One region of the Halomonas sp. KM-1 genome, then DNA from elsewhere that is predicted to be linked to it. Evidence: predicted binding sites of a transcription regulator. Region 1 holds the regulator's gene; each other region holds the start of a gene.
What was found. Region 1 encodes sigma-54, which starts transcription at its own class of promoters, with help from an activator protein. Its sites were predicted from a motif close to TGGCACNNNNNTTGCTNT; they were not measured.
Positions count from the first base shown of each region.

Region 2: a site for sigma-54 is predicted at 2,714-2,731, ahead of speB (agmatinase). Genes of this name have one in related genera too.
Region 3: a site for sigma-54 is predicted at 2,060-2,077, ahead of B8115_RS19065 (CmpA/NrtA family ABC transporter substrate-binding protein). Genes of this name have one in related genera too.
Region 4: a site for sigma-54 is predicted at 2,002-2,019, ahead of glnL (nitrogen regulation protein NR(II)). Genes of this name have one in related genera too.

Region 1 is NZ_BAEU01000141.1:62,295-66,879, reverse strand. Features, by position in the region: gene rapZ (RNase adapter RapZ) at 1-68, opposite strand, end outside; gene ptsN (PTS IIA-like nitrogen regulatory protein PtsN) at 115-585, opposite strand; gene hpf (ribosome hibernation-promoting factor, HPF/YfiA family) at 592-900, opposite strand; gene B8115_RS17740 (RNA polymerase factor sigma-54) at 1,009-2,430, opposite strand; gene lptB (LPS export ABC transporter ATP-binding protein) at 2,606-3,331, opposite strand; gene lptA (lipopolysaccharide transport periplasmic protein LptA) at 3,339-3,866, opposite strand; gene lptC (LPS export ABC transporter periplasmic protein LptC) at 3,863-4,483, opposite strand; gene B8115_RS17720 (HAD family hydrolase) at 4,497-4,585, opposite strand, start outside.
Region 2 is NZ_BAEU01000124.1:23,578-28,162, reverse strand. Features, by position in the region: gene B8115_RS14070 (tripartite tricarboxylate transporter substrate binding protein) at 1-1,079, opposite strand, end outside; gene B8115_RS14065 (sigma-54-dependent Fis family transcriptional regulator) at 1,171-2,592, opposite strand; gene speB (agmatinase) at 2,777-3,727, shown strand; gene B8115_RS14055 (YjiH family protein) at 3,809-4,585, shown strand, end outside.
Region 3 is NZ_BAEU01000149.1:31,143-35,727, forward strand. Features, by position in the region: gene B8115_RS19055 (NarK family nitrate/nitrite MFS transporter) at 1-531, shown strand, start outside; gene B8115_RS19060 (nitrate regulatory protein) at 624-1,916, shown strand; gene B8115_RS19065 (CmpA/NrtA family ABC transporter substrate-binding protein) at 2,232-3,536, shown strand; gene ntrB (nitrate ABC transporter permease) at 3,562-4,416, shown strand; gene B8115_RS19075 (nitrate ABC transporter ATP-binding protein) at 4,428-4,585, shown strand, end outside.
Region 4 is NZ_BAEU01000044.1:486-5,070, reverse strand. Features, by position in the region: gene ntrC (nitrogen regulation protein NR(I)) at 1-850, opposite strand, end outside; gene glnL (nitrogen regulation protein NR(II)) at 843-1,889, opposite strand; gene B8115_RS03645 (DUF4124 domain-containing protein) at 2,223-2,792, opposite strand; gene glnA (glutamate--ammonia ligase) at 2,913-4,319, opposite strand.

The DNA of each region.
Region 1 (4,585 bases):
TCTTCGAGCGCCTGCAGTGCGATCGACTTGCCGGAGCCTGAGCGGCCGCTGATGATCACAAGCTGCATTACGTTTCTCCTGATCAGGGGCTGGCCGAGCGGCAAGGGGTAGCGGTCAGGCCGAAGACTGTCGTCGGATGGCGTCGATCAGACGCTCGTGAAGTTCGCGCTGGCTTTCGCACTTGCGCAGCCGTGAACGGGTCTCGGCATCGTTCATCACGCCGGCTACCTGGCTCAGCAGCGACAGATGCGTATCGTCGGCCTCCTCGGGTACCAGCAGCACGAAGACCAAGTCGACCGGTTCGCCGTCGATGGCGTCGAAATCGATGGGCTCGGCCAGCTTGAGGAAGGCGGCGACTGGGCTGTGGCAGTGCGGGCTTCGCGCATGCGGAATGGCGACGCCATTGCCGATGCCGGTGCTGCCCAGTCGCTCACGGCCGATCAATCGGCCGAAGACCTCCTGGCTATCGAGGCTCGGGGTGTTCTGCGCAATGAAGGTGCTGAAAAACTCCAGCACCCTCTTCTTGCTGCCCCCGGGAACGTCGAACAGCGCGCGTTCAGGGGGCAGTATGGTTTCCAGTGTCATGGCAACTCAGCGAATGCCGGCGCCCTGGGCGCGGGCCTGGGCCTTTTCCTTGTGCTTGACCAATTGGCGGTCGAGCTTGTCGGTCAGCGCATCAATGGCGGCGTACATGTCCGGGTCGGAGGCTTCGGCATGCAGGTCGGCACCGGCGGCATGCAGCGTGCAGGCGGCCTGTTGGCGCTCCTTCTCGATGGACAGGGTGACCTGGACGTTGGTGATGTTGTCGTAGTGCCGTTGGACGCGGCTAAGCTTCTCGCTCACGTAGTCACGCAGGGAATTGGTCAGTTCAACATGATGGCCGGTGATGTTGACTTGCATGACAAGCTCCTTCGTCCTTCGAGTGGTGGTTTGATTGTAACCCTTTTTGCCTCCTTGCAAACCCCTCCGAACGACGCTCTTGTCCGCTGTCAACGCTGCGTTTCGACTTCAACGAAAGCGCTTGCGTTCGCTCGAGGAGGGTATCCCCAGCGCTTCACGATACTTGGCCACGGTGCGGCGCGCCACCTGAATGCCGTCGTCGGCCAGCAGCTCCACCAGGCGGCTGTCCGAGAGCGGCTTGCGCGGTGGCTCGTCGGCGATCAGCTTGCGAATGCGGGCGCGAATCGCGGTGCTGGAGTGAGCGTCTCCCTCGCCGTTGCCGCCGACATGGCTGGAGAAGAAATACTTCAGTTCGAATACGCCGCGCGGCGTGTGGATGAACTTCTGCGTCGTCACCCGCGATATGGTCGACTCGTGCATCTCCACGGCCTGGGCGATGTCGGCCAGCACCAGGGGCTTCATCGCCTCCTCGCCCTGCTCCAGGAAGTCGATCTGGCGGGCCATGATCTCGCGCCCCACCCGCAGCAGGGTGTCGTTACGGCTGGCCAGGCTCTTCATCAGCCAGCGAGCTTCCTGAAGGTGGTCCTTGAGAAACTGGTTGTCCTGGCTCTTGTCGGCGCGCCGCACCAGGGCGACGTAGTCGGGCTGGATGCGCAGCCGTGGCAGCGCTTCGGCATTGAGCTCCACGCGCCAGCCGGACTCGTCGTGATAGGCGACCAGGTCGGGGGTGATGTAGTTGCTGCCGACCTCGGCATAGTCGCTGCCGGGGCGGGGGTTCAGGGAGCGTACCAGAGCAATGGCGTCGTCGAGGGCCTCGTCGTCCAGGCTCAGGCGGCGCTTGAGCAGGCGGCGGTCGTCGGCGGCCAAGGCCTCGAGAAACTGGCGCACCAGGCGGCGTGCCTGGGGCAGCAGGGGAGTGTCGTCAGGCAGGGTGGCGAGCTGCAGCATCAGGCATTCGCGTAGATCCCGGGCGAAGACACCGGTGGGTTCGAACTGCTGCAGGCGCAGCAGCACCTGCTCGACCTCGCGGGTGGGCAACCCCTCGAGGCCCTGGCGCCGCAGGCCGTCGCGGATCTCTTCCAGCGGCTGGGTCAGGTAGCCGGTGCCGTCCACGGCATCGATCAGGCTCTCGGCAATCTGGCGCTGACGCTCGTTCACATCGATCATCGCCAACTGCCACATCAGGTGGCCGGCCAGCGTCTGCCCAGAGGCCTGGCGTTCGAAGTCGGGGCCTTCACCGGTGGCGCCGGCGGTGCCGCTGCCATGATCGGGATAGGTATCCGTCCAGTCGCTGTCGGTGGAGAGCTCACCGGGAATTTCGCTGGCCCAGTCGTCGCTCTGGGGGTCGCTGACGGCCTGTTCGCCGAAGCCGTCGTCGAGCTCCAGCATGGGATTGGACTCGAGAGCTTGCTGGATCTCCTGGCGCAAGTCCAGGGTGGAGAGCTGCAGCAGCGCGATGGCCTGCTGTAGCTGTGGTGTCATGGTCAGCTGAGTGCCGACTCGCAGTTGCAATGATGCTTTCATGGCCATGAGAATAATGGGCTCATTTGCCGGAAAGACTCTACCCTAGACTGGCCGAGGATCACTTGCAAGAGCTCAAGGCTGCAATAAGCATGCCATCGGCAATATTCATGCCTGTTAGAAGGTTTTAATTTAAGATCAGGTTCTTGCTTGTCAGAGCGGAATGCGCTATGGACATGGCGCACTAAAGGCGGAAGTCTTCACCGAGATAGACTTCGCGCACGCGTCGGTTGGCCAGGATGGCTTCGGCGTCACCTTCCGCGATGATCTGGCCGTCGCCGACAATGTAGGCCGAATCGCAGATATCCAGCGTCTCGCGAACGTTGTGATCGGTGATCAGCACGCCGATGTCGCGGGCCTTCAGCTGGCGGATGATGCCCTTGATCTCGCCCACCGAGATCGGGTCGACCCCGGCAAAGGGCTCGTCCAGCAGAATGAAGGCCGGCTCGGTGGCCAGCGCCCGGGCGATTTCCACTCGCCGCCGCTCACCCCCGGACAGGCTCATGCCCAGGTTGTCGCGGATGTGGGTGACGTGAAAGTCCTCCAGCAGCTGCTCCAGGCGCTGCTGACGCCCCTGACGATCCAGGTCCTTGCGTGTTTCCAGGATTGCCATGATGTTGTCGGCCACCGAGAGCTTGCGGAAGATCGAAGCTTCCTGAGGCAGATAGCCGATGCCCGCCTTGGCGCGCTCGTGCATGGCGCTCTTGGAGAGGTCGAGATCGTCGATGCAGACGTTGCCGGCATCGGCCTTGACCAGCCCCACGATCATGTAGAACGAGGTGGTCTTGCCGGCACCGTTGGGGCCGAGCAGCCCCACAACGCAGCCCTGTTCGATGGAGAGACTGATGTCGTGCACCACGCGCCGGCGCTTGTAGCTTTTCGCCAGGTGACGGGCGTGCAGGGTCTTCATCGCCATCTCAGCGCTCCGGTTGCAGGGTCATGCGGATACGCTGGCGTCCTTCGACGCCTTCGCTCTCGGCGCGGGCCTGAACCACGCGACGGTCGAGGAAGTACTCGAGATAGCCCCCATCGAAGGTGTCCCCCCCCTGGTGCAGTTCGGCGCGGTCGATCAGTTCGACGCGGCGTTCGGCCGCGTGATAGATGACGGTACGTCCCCAGCCGCGGACCACGGGCTGATCGGGGTCGGGCTGCTGTTCTAGGTAGGCGCGCTCGCCGCGGGCCGTGGCGCGTGACAACTCTCCGGCCGCGTTGCGCCGGAGCTCGACGCGGTCGCCGGTGATACGCATGGTGCCCTGGCGAATGTCCACGTCGCCGGTGTAGACCGCCGTGCCGGCGACATCGTCGAGATCGAGCCGGTCGGCCTCGATATGGATGGGCTGGTCGGCGTCGCGCTGTTGGGCCATGCTCGCGGCAGGGCTCCATGCCAGGCCGATCAATGCCAGGGTGAGCAGCATGCGTGGCGTTGGAAGCTTGCGTCGCTTCATGGCGTGAGTTCCTCCAGGGTGACGGGGTCGGCCTGTCCCGGCTGAGCGCCTTCCGGGGGATGATAGCCGCGCACATTGTCGGTCAATCGTGCCCGGTTGTCATGGATCCAGACGTCGAAGCGTTCGCCGCGCATGTGCTGCGGCGGTTGCTGCAGCAGCGCCGGCGTATCGCTCCAGGCGTGTCCGACATTGGCGTCGTAGTGCAGCACCTCGGTATCGAGTTGCCAGCGCTCCTCGGGGGCGAAGAGCCGTGCGTCGCCGGTCAAGGTCAGCGGGTTGCCGCCCGGGCCGAGCCGCCCCTCCTGGCTGTTCGCCACCCACTGTCGTCCTTCGCGGTCGATCAGGTGCGCCAGCGGCGTGACGGCACGTGTCACGTCGTCGTGGGGGGTGTGTACCAGGCGCGGGCTCTCCAGCCGCTGATGAGCGCGGCCTTCGAAATCGAAGCGTGTCAGGCGGGCCTGCTCCAGGAAGTAGTCGGGCTCGCCGGCTTCGTCGGTGGGTACCGGGCCGGGGGGTGGGGGCCGCCATGGGTCCAGCCAGGTGATCAGGCCGCCCAGAGCCAGCAGCAGCAGAAACAGCCAGGTACGGAACGAGGGGCGCGGCAGACGACGCAGCATCGGCGGGGCGACCTCAGCGCTTGCCGTGCATGTAGGTGTCGATCAGGGCGTCGCGATGTCCCTGCGCCTCGAGCAGCAGGTCGCAGATCTCGCGCACTGCGC
Region 2 (4,585 bases), on a different contig from region 1:
GTGCCGAAGCGCTCGTTCAGCATGTCGCGCAGGTAGTCGAGAACTTCCGGTGAGGCGGCATCCATCGAAGCCTTGATCTGCCCCAGGTCGTCACCCCACATGATCTCGTAGCCCTCGAGGATGTTGGCACTGGCCTCCTGGAACTCCGGGTCGTTGACCATGGCCTCGACCCCCGCCTGCAGGGCCGCCATCGCCTCGTCGGGGATATCGCCATGTACCCAGACGGTACCGCGGGTGTTCTGCACCAGCGGCACGGTGACCTTGAAGGCCTCCCAGATGGTGCCGGAAGGCATCTCGCCGTGGATTTGCTCGTAGAGCTCAGGGGCGGTGATCATGTCCGGTACGGCAGGGTCGCGCTGCGGATTGCCCTCGCCATCGATGAAGCCGATGGCGTAGAGCGGCATGGCCATCCCCTCGTCCACCAGCGGCTGTACGCTGTTGAGATAGGCCGGCGTGCTCTGAGTGTTGATCATCAGTTCGCCACGCTCGAAGGCAATGCGCGTATCGCCGCGGCCGCCGTAGCCGGGTACCGCGCGGTAATTCAGCTCGAACATCTCCAGCGCTACCAGCGACTCGAGCAGACCCACGGGATCGGTGATGCCCTTGGTCAGCCGGCCTTGCGCCTCGAGCAGGTCGGCCGGGTCGTCGATGCCTGCCTGGGTGGAGATGGCCGTCACGTGCCCCATGGGCGCGGCTACCACCGGCTCCAGCGCGTCGAGGTCGAGCCTGAGCCCCTGTAAGCCGAGGAAGGCGCGCAGGTTCAGGTGGCCCGAGGCGGTCATCAGAGTGAGACCGTCATGGTCGACCCGCTCGGCGAATTCGTTACTGCCCAGCAGACCGCCGGCACCGGTGACGTTCTCGGATACGATGGTGGGGCTGCCGGGGATATGACGGCCCAGATGCTGACTGATCAGCCGGCCGAAGGTATCCGTCCCGCCACCCGGCGAGAAAGGAATGATCATGCGAATGGTCTGACCGGCGTAGTAGTCGTCGGCGTGGGCGGCAGGAAGCATGACGCTGGCGCCAAGGACCAGGCCGGTCGCGATGGCGGCGATCTTGTTATAGGTTGTGCGGGGCATGGGTAGCTCCAAGGTCGAAACGGAACGGAAGGCGTTACTCACCCAAACCACTATAGACAGTGTTCCCCGTCACGACCTCGTGACATCGAGCTCAATCGGCCCGGCGCTCGATCCTGAGCCCATGCCGCTTGAGCTTGCGCACCACGCTGGGCTGGCTGATCCCCAGCCGCTCGGCGATGGCATAGGTGCTGGGGAGCGACCGGCACAGCGCCTCAAGCACCTCGCGTTCGACCCGGGCCAGATAGGCGGAGAGTCCTTCGTTCTCGGTCAGCTCGGCCGGCTGCGTCGTCTCTGCGTGTGAAGACGTCGGCGTCACGGATGAAACGTAGCCCCGTGTCGGCGAATGGATCGAATCGTCCGGGCTCGACAGCCAGGCGCGCTCAAGCCAGTTTTCCAGCTCTCTGACGTTGCCCGGCCAGTCGCCCCCCATCAGCTCCGGCCACACGCTGCCGTGCAGCAGCTTACGCTGGCCATAGCGCTGATTGAGGCGTTCGAGACATGCCTCGGCCAGCGCCGGGATGTCTTCGCGGCGCTCACGCAGCGGCGGGATGGTGACCGGAATGACGTTGACGCGATAGTAGAGGTCGAGGCGAAAGCCACCGCTTTCCACGCGCCTGGCCAGATCCTGATTGGTCGCCACCACCAGACGAAAATCGACCCGCCGCGGCCGGGTATCGCCCAGGCGCAGCACGCTGCCGTCCTGGATCACCTTGAGCAGCTTGGTCTGCATGGGCAGCGGCAGCTCGCCGATTTCGTCGAGGAACAGGGTACCGCCCTCGGCCTGCTCCAACAGCCCCGCCTTGCCCTGGCGCGCCGCCCCGCTGAAGGCGCCGGGCTGATAGCCGAACATCTCCGACTCGAACAGGTTCTCGGGAATCGCCCCGCAGTTGACCTCGATGAACGGCCCCTGCCGCCGCCGGCTCCAGCGATGCAGCTGCTTGGCAAAGGCGCTCTTGCCGACCCCCGATTCGCCGAGCAGCAGCACCGTGGCATCCGAAGGCGCCACGCGCTTGAGCAGCAGCGCCAGCTCCCGCATCACGTCGCTGCGCACCTCCAGGCTGCCCATCGCCTCGTCCAGTTGGCCATCCTCGTGACCAGCACCGGCCCCACTGCGCTTGAGGTGTTCGCTGAAACGCTTCTGCAGTAGCGCATATTCGTCCTGCAGCAGCTGCAGATCGGTCAGGTCCCGGGAGCGGCTGACGATGCGCTCGAGCCTGCCATCGACATGCACCGGGTGCGCCTCGGCGATCACTCGCCGGCCGGTTCCCGTCACCTGCATCAGCTGTACCGGCCTGCCGGTGCGGATCACCTCCAGGCTGATGGAGGGCCGGAGTACGCCCTGCGCCTCCAGCTGCTGCACCGTGCTGCCGACCAGTTGCTCCCGCGGCAGGCCGTAAACCGCCGCCGCGCCAGGGCTGACGTCGAGTACCCGCCCGTCGCCGTCGACGATGAAGAAGTGGTCGTTGGCCGTCTCGACGATGGTACTCACCACCGCGCGGTCGATGTCGCTCATCAGGATACCCAGCCGATGCATGAATGAATCAAGGATGCATTATTGCATCACCGCAGCGCCACTGACGATTCGAATTTGCATCACATGCCCTGACAGGCCCCGTGACAGCGCGAGCTCCGGCTGGCACGAAACCTGCTAGACCTGATGAGTGAGGGATGACACTTCCAACCATCAGGAGCCCAGCATGGCCGATTTCAACCAGCCGCTTGGCGGCAACGAGATGCCCCGCTTCGGCGGCCCCGCCACCATGATGCGCCTGCCCACCCAGCCCAGTGCCGCAGGGCTGGACGTCGCCTTCATCGGCGTACCGCTGGACATCGCCACCTCGAATCGCCCCGGCACGCGTTTGGGGCCGCGCCAGATCCGCGACGAGTCGCGCATGCTGCGTCCCTACAACATGGCCACCCGTGCCGCGCCCTTCGACAGCCTGCAGGTGGCCGACATCGGCGACGTGCCGATCAACACCTTTCACCTGCCCAAGACCGTGGACATCATCAGCGCCTTCTATGACGAGGTGCTCTCCCACGGCTGCATCCCGCTGACCCTGGGCGGCGATCATCTCATCACCCTGCCGATCCTGCGCGCCATCGCCAAGAAGCACGGCCCGGTGGGGCTGATCCACATCGACGCCCACGCCGACGTCAACGAGCACATGTTCGGCGAGCCCATCGCCCACGGCACGCCGTTTCGCCGCGCCCAGGAAGAGGGCCTGCTGGCCCACGGCAAGGTGGTGCAGATCGGCCTGCGCGGCACCGGCTACGCCGCCGAGGACTTCGACTGGTGTCGCCAGCAGGGCTTCCGCGTGGTCACCGCCGAAGAGTGCTGGTACCGCTCGCTGGCGCCGCTGATGGAAGAGGTTCGCAGGCAGATGGGCGATACCCCGGTCTACGTCACTTTCGACATCGACGGCCTCGACCCTTCGGTCGCCCCCGGCACCGGCACCGTCGAGATGGGCGGCCTGACCTCGGCCCAGGGGCTGGAGATCGTGCGCGGCGCGACCGGACTCAACATCGTCGGTGGCGATCTGGTCGAGGTCTCACCGCCCTACGACCCCAGCGGCAACACGGCGCTGATGGGCGCCACCCTGCTCTACGAAATGCTGTGCGTACTGCCCGGCGTGAAGCGTCGCGACTGATACAAGAGCGTCGAGACTGACCCAACAACGACCGACGCCTACAACGACAACCCACACAACGACAAACATAGGGATACCCGTATGTCCTCTACCGACACGACACACCGAACCCGCACCGAGGAAACCCCCTTCGAGCGCAACAATCTGCTCAAATTCCTGATTCCCTCAGCGCTTGGGGTCGGTCTGTTTCTGATCCCCTTCCAGATCGGCGACACCATCAACATCGGCATGGGCTTCATGGCGGACGGCCTCAAGGCGCTGCTCGACGGCGCCCTGCCGGCCATTGCCGTCATCGTGCTGGTGCTCTCCGTGCTGGCCACCACCTGGATCAAGCTCACCCATCCACGCTGGGCCGAGAAAGGTGTGATGCGCGATATGTTCCATGTCGGCCCGGTGTGGTTCGGCATGCGCATCCTGGGGGCGGCCTTCGCCCTGATGACGTTCTTCCAGTTCGGGCCGGAGTTCGTCACTGCCTCGTTCACCGGCGGCGTGATGCTCAACGACCTGGCGCCGGTGCTGCTGACCTTCTTCTTCTTCGCCGCCCTGCTGCTGCCGTTCCTGGTCGAATTCGGTTTCATGGAGTTCATCGGCAGCCTGGTACGCAAGCCGTTCCGGGTGATCTTCAACCTGCCCGGCCGCAGTGCCATTGATGCCACCGCCTCGTGGATGGGCTCCGGCACCGTGGGCGTGCTGATCACCACCCAGCAGTACGAGAAGGGTTTCTACAACCGCCGTGAAGCCTCGGTGATCGCCACCAACTTCTCCATCGTCTCGATCGCCTTCAGCCTGCTGATCACCAGCTTCGTCGACCTCAACCACATGTTCATCCAGTTCTACTTCACCGTGGTGGTGGCCGGC
Region 3 (4,585 bases), on a different contig from region 1:
ACGCTGGCCACCGCCGGTATGATCGCCGGGCTGTTCGGACTGATGAACGTCTTCGCCCGCACCCTGGGCGGAGTGTTCTCCGACCTGTTCGCCCGCAACGGCGGCCTCAAGGGGCGCGTGCGCTGGTTGTTCATCGCCCTGATCTGCGAGGGCATCGCCCTGGTGGCCTTCTCGCAGATGCACGTGCTCTCTTATGCCATCGGCATCATGCTGGTGTTCAGCCTGTTCGTGCAGATGGCCGAAGGCGCCACCTACGGCGTGGTGCCCTTCATCAACAAGAAGGCCCTGGGTGCGGTGGCCGGCATCGTCGGGGCCGGTGGCAACGTCGGCGCCGTGGCTGCCGCCTTCCTCTTCCGCAGCGAAGCCATCACCTATCAGCAGGGCCTGTTCTACCTCGGCCTGATCGTGCTGGTACTGGCCTCCTGCGCTCTGCTGGTGCGCTTCAGCGACGAAACGGAAGCCGAGGAAGCCGAAGCCTATCGCCAGGCCGTGGGCGAGGATACCGGCGCCGGCGCGCTGTCGCTGCGCTGATCGCAAGCACAGCGGCACCCGCTGCCGCAACGCTTGCCCAATCTGGCCGCCGCCCTCGGGGCGGCGGCCATTGCGTATGAACGAGGTGAGCCATGACACCCGCCGAACGCCTGCTGCTGGCAGCCAAGCGCTGCGAAATCGACGATCTCGAACACCTTACCGCCGCCTGCGACATCGTCGGCGACGTCAGTCGTTTCATCCACGCGCTGCAAAAGGAACGCGGCGCTTCGAACGTCTATCTGGCCTCCGACGGACAGCGCTTCGCCGAGCATCGTCAGGAGCGCATAGAGGAGTGCCTGGCCACCGAGCGCGCCCTGCGCTCCCGCCTGGAGGCGCTGGGCGAGACCGCCGGTCGCCCCGCCACCACTGCTAGGCTGCTCAAGCGGGTTGCCTTCGTCTGGCACGCTCTCGAAGGCCTGGACGCGCTGCGCCGCGACATCGCCGCACTCGGCACCGGCCCCGATGCGGCAACCCAATCGTACAATCAGCTCATCAGCGCCCTGCTCTCGGTGGTGTTCGAAGCCGCCGATACCGCCGGCGACCCCGACATCACCCTGGCGCTGGTCGCCGTTTTTCATCTGATGCAGGGCAAGGAGCTGGCCGGCCAGGAGCGTGCCTGCGGTGCCGCCGGCTTCACCTCCGGCACCTTCGACGATGCGCATCGTCAGCTGCTGCTGCACCTGATCGACGCCCAGCAGCGCTGCTTCGACACCTGTCTCGAATTCACCAGCGAGGCGGTACGCGAACAGTGGCAGCTGGAGATGCCCGGCCGCACCCTGGCCGGCATTCAGCAGCTGCGGGAGATGGCCTGCGGCGATATGGCGCTGCCGGAGAGCGCCAACACCCTGGGCGAGACCTGGTACGAACTGACCACTTGGCGGATCGATGCCATGCAGCGGGTCGAGACCTTCATGATCGGCGAGCTGACCAGCCTTTGCCTGACGCGAACCCTGGATGCGCGGCGCAGCCTGACCCACCGGGATGAGCTGACCCGGCAGTTGAACGATGGCTTGCCGAGCGTGTGTCAGCAACTGGTGGAACTGCTCGATGGCAGCGCCAGCCAGGAGCTGGGCGAGGTGACCGCCCGGGTAGTGGGCTCCTCGCTCAATCGCTCGCTGGTGGAGCTGATGCGCGCCCAGGCCGGGCGCCTGCAGGCCTTGAGCGACGAGCTGGAGGACACGCGCCGGGCGCTGCGTGAGCGCAAGCTGATCGAACGCGCCAAGGGCCTGATCATGTCCCACCAGAAGATGAGCGAGGAACAGGCCTACGCCTTCCTGCGCAAGATGGCCATGGACCAGAGCAAGAGCATGGCCGAGATCGCGCAAACCGTATTGGGGCTGGCCGACATCCTTCAGCCAACGGCGGAAACCGGAATCGAGCACTGAAAATGGCACAGGCGGCAATGGTGCATCGCACAACCCGAGCGCACCTTCGCGGCGCCTGCGAGCCGGACACGGCCCTTGATAGGTATCACAAACAAAATATCAACGAATTGTTTTAAAAGAAATAAATCGATAACAAGGCGCAATGGCATCCAAGCTGCAAAGTCTAACCGTCCGCTGAGTCAACGACGGTTCAGCGCTTCCATGCAGCACCAGGACCAGACAACGGCGTCTGCCCAGGTTCCCGTGACATCGTCATGCGAATCGGGGCAGGCGCCGTTTTATTTGGCCAGACACTTCTTATTGGGAGCCATACCCATGAACAAGACCAACAAGGGCAACCCCGTACTCGACCGCCGCCGTTTTCTGCAGCAGACCGCTGGCGTCGTGGGCGGTACCGCTCTGCTCAGCAGCCTGCCGTTGAGCTGGGCCGTGGCCAGCGGACGGCCTGAAACCACTTCGGCCAAGCTCGGCTTCATCGCCCTGACCGATGCCGCACCGCTGTTCGTGGCAGTGGAAAAGGGCTTCTTCGCTGCCCACGGCATGACCGACGTCGAGGTACTCAAGCAGTCCTCCTGGGGCACCACCCGCGACAACCTGGTGCTGGGCTCCCAGCGCAACGGCATCGACGGCGCCCATATCCTCACCCCGATGCCCTATCTGATGAGCGCCGGCGCTATCACCCCCAACAACCGGCCGGTGCCGATGAGCGTCCTGGCGCGCCTCAACCTCAACGGCCAGTGCATCTCGGTCGGGCGCGACTATGCCGATCTCGAAGTGCAACTCGACACACGAGAGTTCGGCCAGGCACTCGCCGAAAAGCGCGCCGGCGGCGACGAAGCGAGTGCTGCCATGACCTTCCCCGGTGGCACCCACGACATGTGGATCCGCTACTGGATGGCGGCCGGCGGCATCGATCCCAACCGCGATGTCTCGACGATTACCATTCCCCCCGCCCAGATGGTGGCCAATATGCGCGTCGGCAGCATGGACACCTTCTGCGTCTGCGAGCCGTGGAACCACCAGTTGATCAATCAAGGCATCGGCTACACCGCCAATACCACCGGCGAGATCTGGAACGATCACCCCGAAAAAGCCTTCGCCCTGAGAAGCGATTACGTCGAGGCCAACCCCAACGCTGCCATGGCGCTGCTGAAGGCGATCATGGAGGCGCAGATGTGGTGCGAGGACCCGGCCAACCACGAGGAGATGGCCCAGATCTGCTCGCGCCGTCGCTGGATCCATGCCCCCTATGCCGATCTGATCGACCGCATCCAAGGCAACTTCGACTACGGCACCGGCCGCGTGATCGAAGACCATCCACAGATGATGCGCTACTGGAAAAACCAGGCCTCTTATCCCTTCAAGAGCCATGACCTGTGGTTCCTCACCGAGAACAAGCGCTGGGGCTACCTGCCCCAGGACTTCGACAGCCAGGCGCTGATCGAGCAGGTCAACCGTGAGGACCTGTGGCGCGAGGCAGCTGCCGCCCTCGGTATCGACTCCGCCGACATTCCCGATTCCACCTCCCGCGGTGTGGAGACCTTCTTCGACGGCAAGACCTTCGACCCAGAAGATCCCCAGGCCTATCTCGACAGCCTCGAGATCAAGCGCCTCGCCTGATCTCGCACGAGAAGGAGATATCGTCATGAGTAGCATGCAACGCAGCAATACCCTGGCCAAGGCGGTCTCGTTCCGTTGGGCTCCCGACTTCGCCGCCATTCAGCAAGTGCTGGTTCAGCGGGTGCTGCCACCAGTGGTGATCATCGCCCTGCTCGGCATTCTGTGGGAGCTGCTCTGCTCCTCCCCCGGTGCCGTGCTGCCGCCTCCCTCCCAGGTGCTGCGCGATACCTGGGAGCTGATCGTCAATCCGTTCTACAACCACGGCGGCAACGACGTGGGCATGGCCTGGCAGATACTGGCCAGCCTCGAGCGGGTGGCCTACGGCTACTCCCTGGCCGTAGTGGCAGGTATCGCCCTTGGCGTGCTGGTGGGGCAATCGACCTGGGCCATGCGCGGCCTCGACCCGGTGTTCCAGGTGCTGCGCACCGTGCCGCCGCTGGCCTGGCTGCCGATCTCGCTGGCCGGCTTCCAGGACAGCACTCCCTCGGCGATCTTCGTGATCTTCATCACCGCCATCTGGCCGATCATCATCAACACCTCGGTGGGCATTCGTAACATCCCCGAGGACTACCGCAACGTGGCCCGGGTGCTGCGCCTCAACGGCATGGAGTATTTCACCCGCATCATGCTGCCCGCCGCCGCGCCCTACATCTTCTCGGGACTGCGCATCGGCGTCGGCCTGTCATGGCTGGCCATCGTCGCCGCCGAGATGTTGATCGGCGGCGTGGGTATCGGCTTCTTCATCTGGGACGCCTGGAACGCCTCGATGATCAGCGACATCATCCTGGCACTGGTCTACGTCGGCATCGTCGGCTTCGTCCTCGATCGCATGGTCGCCTTCATCGGCAATCGGGTGACCCGCGGCACCGCCCAAGGCTGAGGAGCAAGAACATGAGCAACCGCTATCTGAGTATCGAAAACGTCGACATGACCTTCCATGCCAAGGGCGTGGAGAGCCAAGTGCTCAAGGGCATCGATCTGACCGTGGACCGCGGCGAGTACATCTCCATCATCGGACACTCCGGCTGCGGCAAGTCGACCCTGCTCAA
Region 4 (4,585 bases), on a different contig from region 1:
GGTTCTGGTGCGTGGCGGCAATGATGCGCACGTCGACCTTGACCGGGGTATGACCGCCGACACGGTAGAATTCGCCGTCGGCCAGCACCCGCAGCAGCCGCGTCTGGGTCTCGGCCGGCATGTCGCCGATCTCGTCGAGGAATAGCGTGCCGCCGTTGGCCTGCTCGAAGCGTCCCTGGCGCTGCGCGGTGGCGCCGGTGAAGGCCCCCTTCTCGTGACCGAACAGCTCGGACTCGATCAGATCCCGCGGGATGGCCGCCATGTTCAGGGCGATGAACGGGTGGGCCGCGCGCGGGCTGTGCTGATGCAGGGCGCGCGCCACCCGCTCCTTGCCGGTGCCCGACTCGCCGTTGATCAGTACGGTGATGTGCGAGTGCGACAGACGGCCGATGGCGCGAAACACCTCCTGCATGGCCGGCGCCTCGCCGATGATCTCGGCGGAGAGCCCTTCGGGTACGCTCACCGGCCGCTTGCGCTCGCGGGCATGGGCCACGGCACGGCGTACCAGAGCCAGCGCCTCGTCGACGTCGAAGGGCTTGGGCAGGTATTCGAAAGCACCTCCCTGGTAGGAGGCCACGGCACTGTCGAGGTCGGAATGGGCCGTCATGACGATGACCGGCAGATCGGGATGCACCTCGCGAACCCGCGACATCAGGTCCAGGCCGTCGATACCCGGCATGCGGATGTCGGTGACCAGCACGTCGGGGGGATCGTCGAGAAGACGGCTGAGCGCCATATCGGCCCGGTCGATGCACTCGACCTCGAGGTCGGGCTGAGCCAGGGCGCGCTCCAGCACCCAGCGAATGGCGCGGTCGTCGTCGACCACCGCGACACGTGCGACATCAGTCATGGCGCTTCTCCAGTGGAATAAGCAGACGAAACTCGGTATGACCGGGGCGGGACTCGCATTCGATCAGTCCTTGATGCTGATGCAGAATGCCCTGGGCAATGGACAGTCCCAGTCCACTGCCGTCGGCACGCCCCGATACCATGGGGTAGAAAAGGGTTTCCTGCAGGGCTTCGGGAACACCGGGGCCGTTGTCGATCAAGGCCACCTCGCAGACCAGGCGATGACGCTCGGCGCCCAGGGTGAACTGGCGACGGGCACGGGTACGCAGCAGCAGGCTAGGCGCTTCGGTACCGGCTTCGGTCATCGCTTCCACCGCGTTGCGCGCCACGTTGAGCACCGCCTGGATCATCTGCGCCTCGTCACCGGGAAAGTCCGGCAGGCTGGGGTCGTAGTCGCGCTCGATTCTCACCCCCGGCGTCTCGGCGGAAAGCAGCGTACGCACCCGCTCCAGCACCTTGTGCACGTTCAGCGGCTCGTGACGCAGCAGCTTGTTCGGTCCCAGCATGCTGTCGACCAGGTCGCGCAGACGGTCGACCTCCTCGACGATGATATGAGTGAACTCCCGCAGGGCGGGGTCGTCGAGGTCACGCTCCAGCAGTTGAGCGGCGCCACGGATGCCGCCCAGCGGGTTCTTCACCTCGTGGGCCAGCCCACGCGACAGCACCTTGATCGCCTCCTGACGGTTGAGCAGGGCTTCCTCACGGGAAATCCGCAGCAAGCGGTCGCGCGGCTCCATTTCCACCAGCAGCTCGGCCGCAGAGAGCGGCGTGACCGTGTAGTCGATGGTCACCACGGTGCCGCCCAGCAGCGCCAGACGCACTTCGCGCTGGGTAAAGGGATGCTGGTCGTCCCGCGCCTTGGCCAGCACCTCGCCCATGCCGTCGTCTTCGACCAGCAGTGCCGCCAGGCTGTGCCCCTTGACCCGCCCCAGGCTGACCGCCAGCAAGGCCTCAGCCGCCGGATTCATCCAGCTCAACTGCAGCTCATCGTCCAGCAGCAGCACCGCCGTGGTGAGATGTTCCATCAGGCGTCGATACATTTTCGACCTTTTCTCGCAGAATGAAGGGGGCTGCTTGCATCGTCATGGCGCATGCCCTGCTCGTCGCCGCAGCGGCATCTCCCCTCGGCTTTACCTGCCCCTACACAAGAAGCAAGCAAGAAGCGCGCCAACCCTCACAAGGGCGATATAGCGCCGTTTCGGGGCGGATGCTGCACCCACCTATGCACCATAATGGTGCGAGCAGACGAAAAGCGCCAGCGAAGAAAGCGCACGCCCCACCCATCATGGTGCGACATCCTACCTATATCGGGGCAACTCTACTGGCGATGACATCGTGGCGGCCCTTTGGACGAGCGATGCAGCAGAAGGCGCTCAGCCGCCGCCACCCTGAGGCAGCGTGGCGTTGGAGCGCTGCACGTAGAGCGAGACCGGTGCCGTACGGTGGCGTATCTGCCCTTGGGCATCGAGCAACTCGGCCTGCAACACGTACTCGCCGCGGGGCAGGTTGGTCAGCATGAAGGCACTGGTATGCATGGCGGTCTGGCTCACCTGCCCGTCGACGAGCAGCCTCACGCGGTGGTCGGGGCGCAGCGCCGGCACGATGGCCAGCTCGACCTGCAGGTTGCCGGCGTAGCTGCCGGGAAGGTCGCCCCCGTGCTCCGGCGAGCGAATACGGAAGGTGTCGTAGGGCATGAACGGCTGGCCCGGCGACTGACTCGCCCGCGGGGCAGTTCCCTCGACCCGCGGCGGCTCGGCCTGCCGCCCTTCGCTACGCGCAGGGATCACGGTCAACGGCGCCAGTTGGACCGGCTCGCCCCCGCGATTGGGATCGTCGGTGAAGATCACGTTGCCCTGGGCATCGGTGGTGCGATAGATGGTCGTGGCCTGCACCGAATGCGCCACCAGCACTCCCAGCAGGCACGGCACGATCAGCTTGAGCATGGGTCGATCCCCCTTGCTGGGCACGTGTGACGAAACGTTCGCCTAGTATACAAAAAAGGCCCCGCAAAGCGGGGCCTTTCGCGGCGGGCCGGCGGCAGTGCCACCGGACGCGGCGGCTGCTTAGCAGCTGTAGTACATGTCGAACTCGATCGGATGCGTAGTCATGCGGATACGCTCGACGTCTTCCATCTTCAGCTCGATGTAGGCATCGATCATGTCATCGGTGAACACGCCACCTTCGGTGAGGAAGGCGCGATCCTTGTCCAGGGCTTCCAGGGCCTGATCCAGGCTGTGAGCCACGGTCGGCACCTTCTTGCCCTCTTCCGGCGGCAGGTCATAGAGGTTCTTGTCCATGGCGTCGCCGGGGTGGATCTTGTTCTTGATGCCATCGATACCGGCCATCAGCATGGCGGCGAAGGCCAGGTAGGGGTTGGCGGTCGGGTCCGGGAAACGGGCCTCGATGCGCTTGCCCTTGGGGCTCGCGGTGTACGGGATACGGATGGAGGCAGAGCGGTTACGGGCGCTGTAGGCCAGCATGACCGGCGCCTCGAAGCCCGGCACCAGACGCTTGTAGGAGTTAGTCGAAGCGTTGGTGAAGGCGTTCAGGGCACGGGCGTGCTTGATGATGCCGCCGATGTAGTAGAGCGCCATTTCGGACAGGCCAGCGTACTGGTCGCCGGCGAACTGGTTCTGACCGTCCTTCCAGAACGACTGGTGCACGTGCATGCCGCTGCCGTTGTCGCCGACCAGCGGCTTGGGCATGAAGGTGGCGGTCTTGCCGTAGGCGTGGGCCACGTTGTGGATCACGTACTTCATTTCCTGGACTTCGTCGGCCTTCTTCACCAGGGTGTTGAACTTCACGCCGATCTCGTTCTGGCCGGCGTTGGACACCTCGTGGTGATGCACCTCGACGGTCTGGCCAATGGCTTCCAGGGTGTTGCACATGGCGCCACGGATGTCATGGAAGCTGTCGACCGGGGGCACCGGGAAGTAGCCGCCCTTGACCCGCGGACGGTGGCCCAGGTTGCCGCCTTCGAGCTGGCGATCGGTAGACCAGGCACCCTCTTCGGAGGTGATCTTGTACATGGCGCCTTCGATGTCGGCCTTCCAATGAACCTCATCGAAGATGAAGAACTCGGGCTCGGGGCCGAAGAAGGCGGTGTCGCCCAGGCCGGTGGACTGCAGGTAGGCCTCGGCGCGCTTGGCGATGGAGCGCGGGTCGCGCTCGTAGCCCTGCATGGTGGCCGGCTCGATGATGTCGCAGCGCACTACCAGGGTGGAATCTTCGGTGAACGGGTCGAGGAAGGCGGTGCCGTCTTCCGGGCGCAGAATCATGTCCGACTCGTTGATGCCCTTCCAGCCATGGATGGAGGAGCCATCGAACATCTGGCCGTTCTCGAAGAACTCCTCGTTCACGTCGCGGGCCGGAATGGTGACATGCTGTTCCTTACCCCGAGTGTCGGTGAAACGCAGGTCCACCCACTTCACATCATGTTCTTCGATCAGGGCGAGAGTCTTGGCTGACATTGTGTCCTCCGTTTGAGCGGTAGCTCGATTCGTTTTGGCTGAAGTCCACTGCGCTGGTTCATTCCAGCATGTGTTGTAGCACGCGGCAGATTTCCTGCCCACGTTCACCATGCACGAACATGGCGCTGGCCAACCTAATGCAGGTTGCGTGCCAACTTGCACCATCAATGCCCCAGCGGCACGCAACCTACTGTGCTAATTATAAAAAGCCGCCTGATGGCGTGCACCACTCTGTGGCGGCAGCGTGTTGCATCATGTAGCCGGGC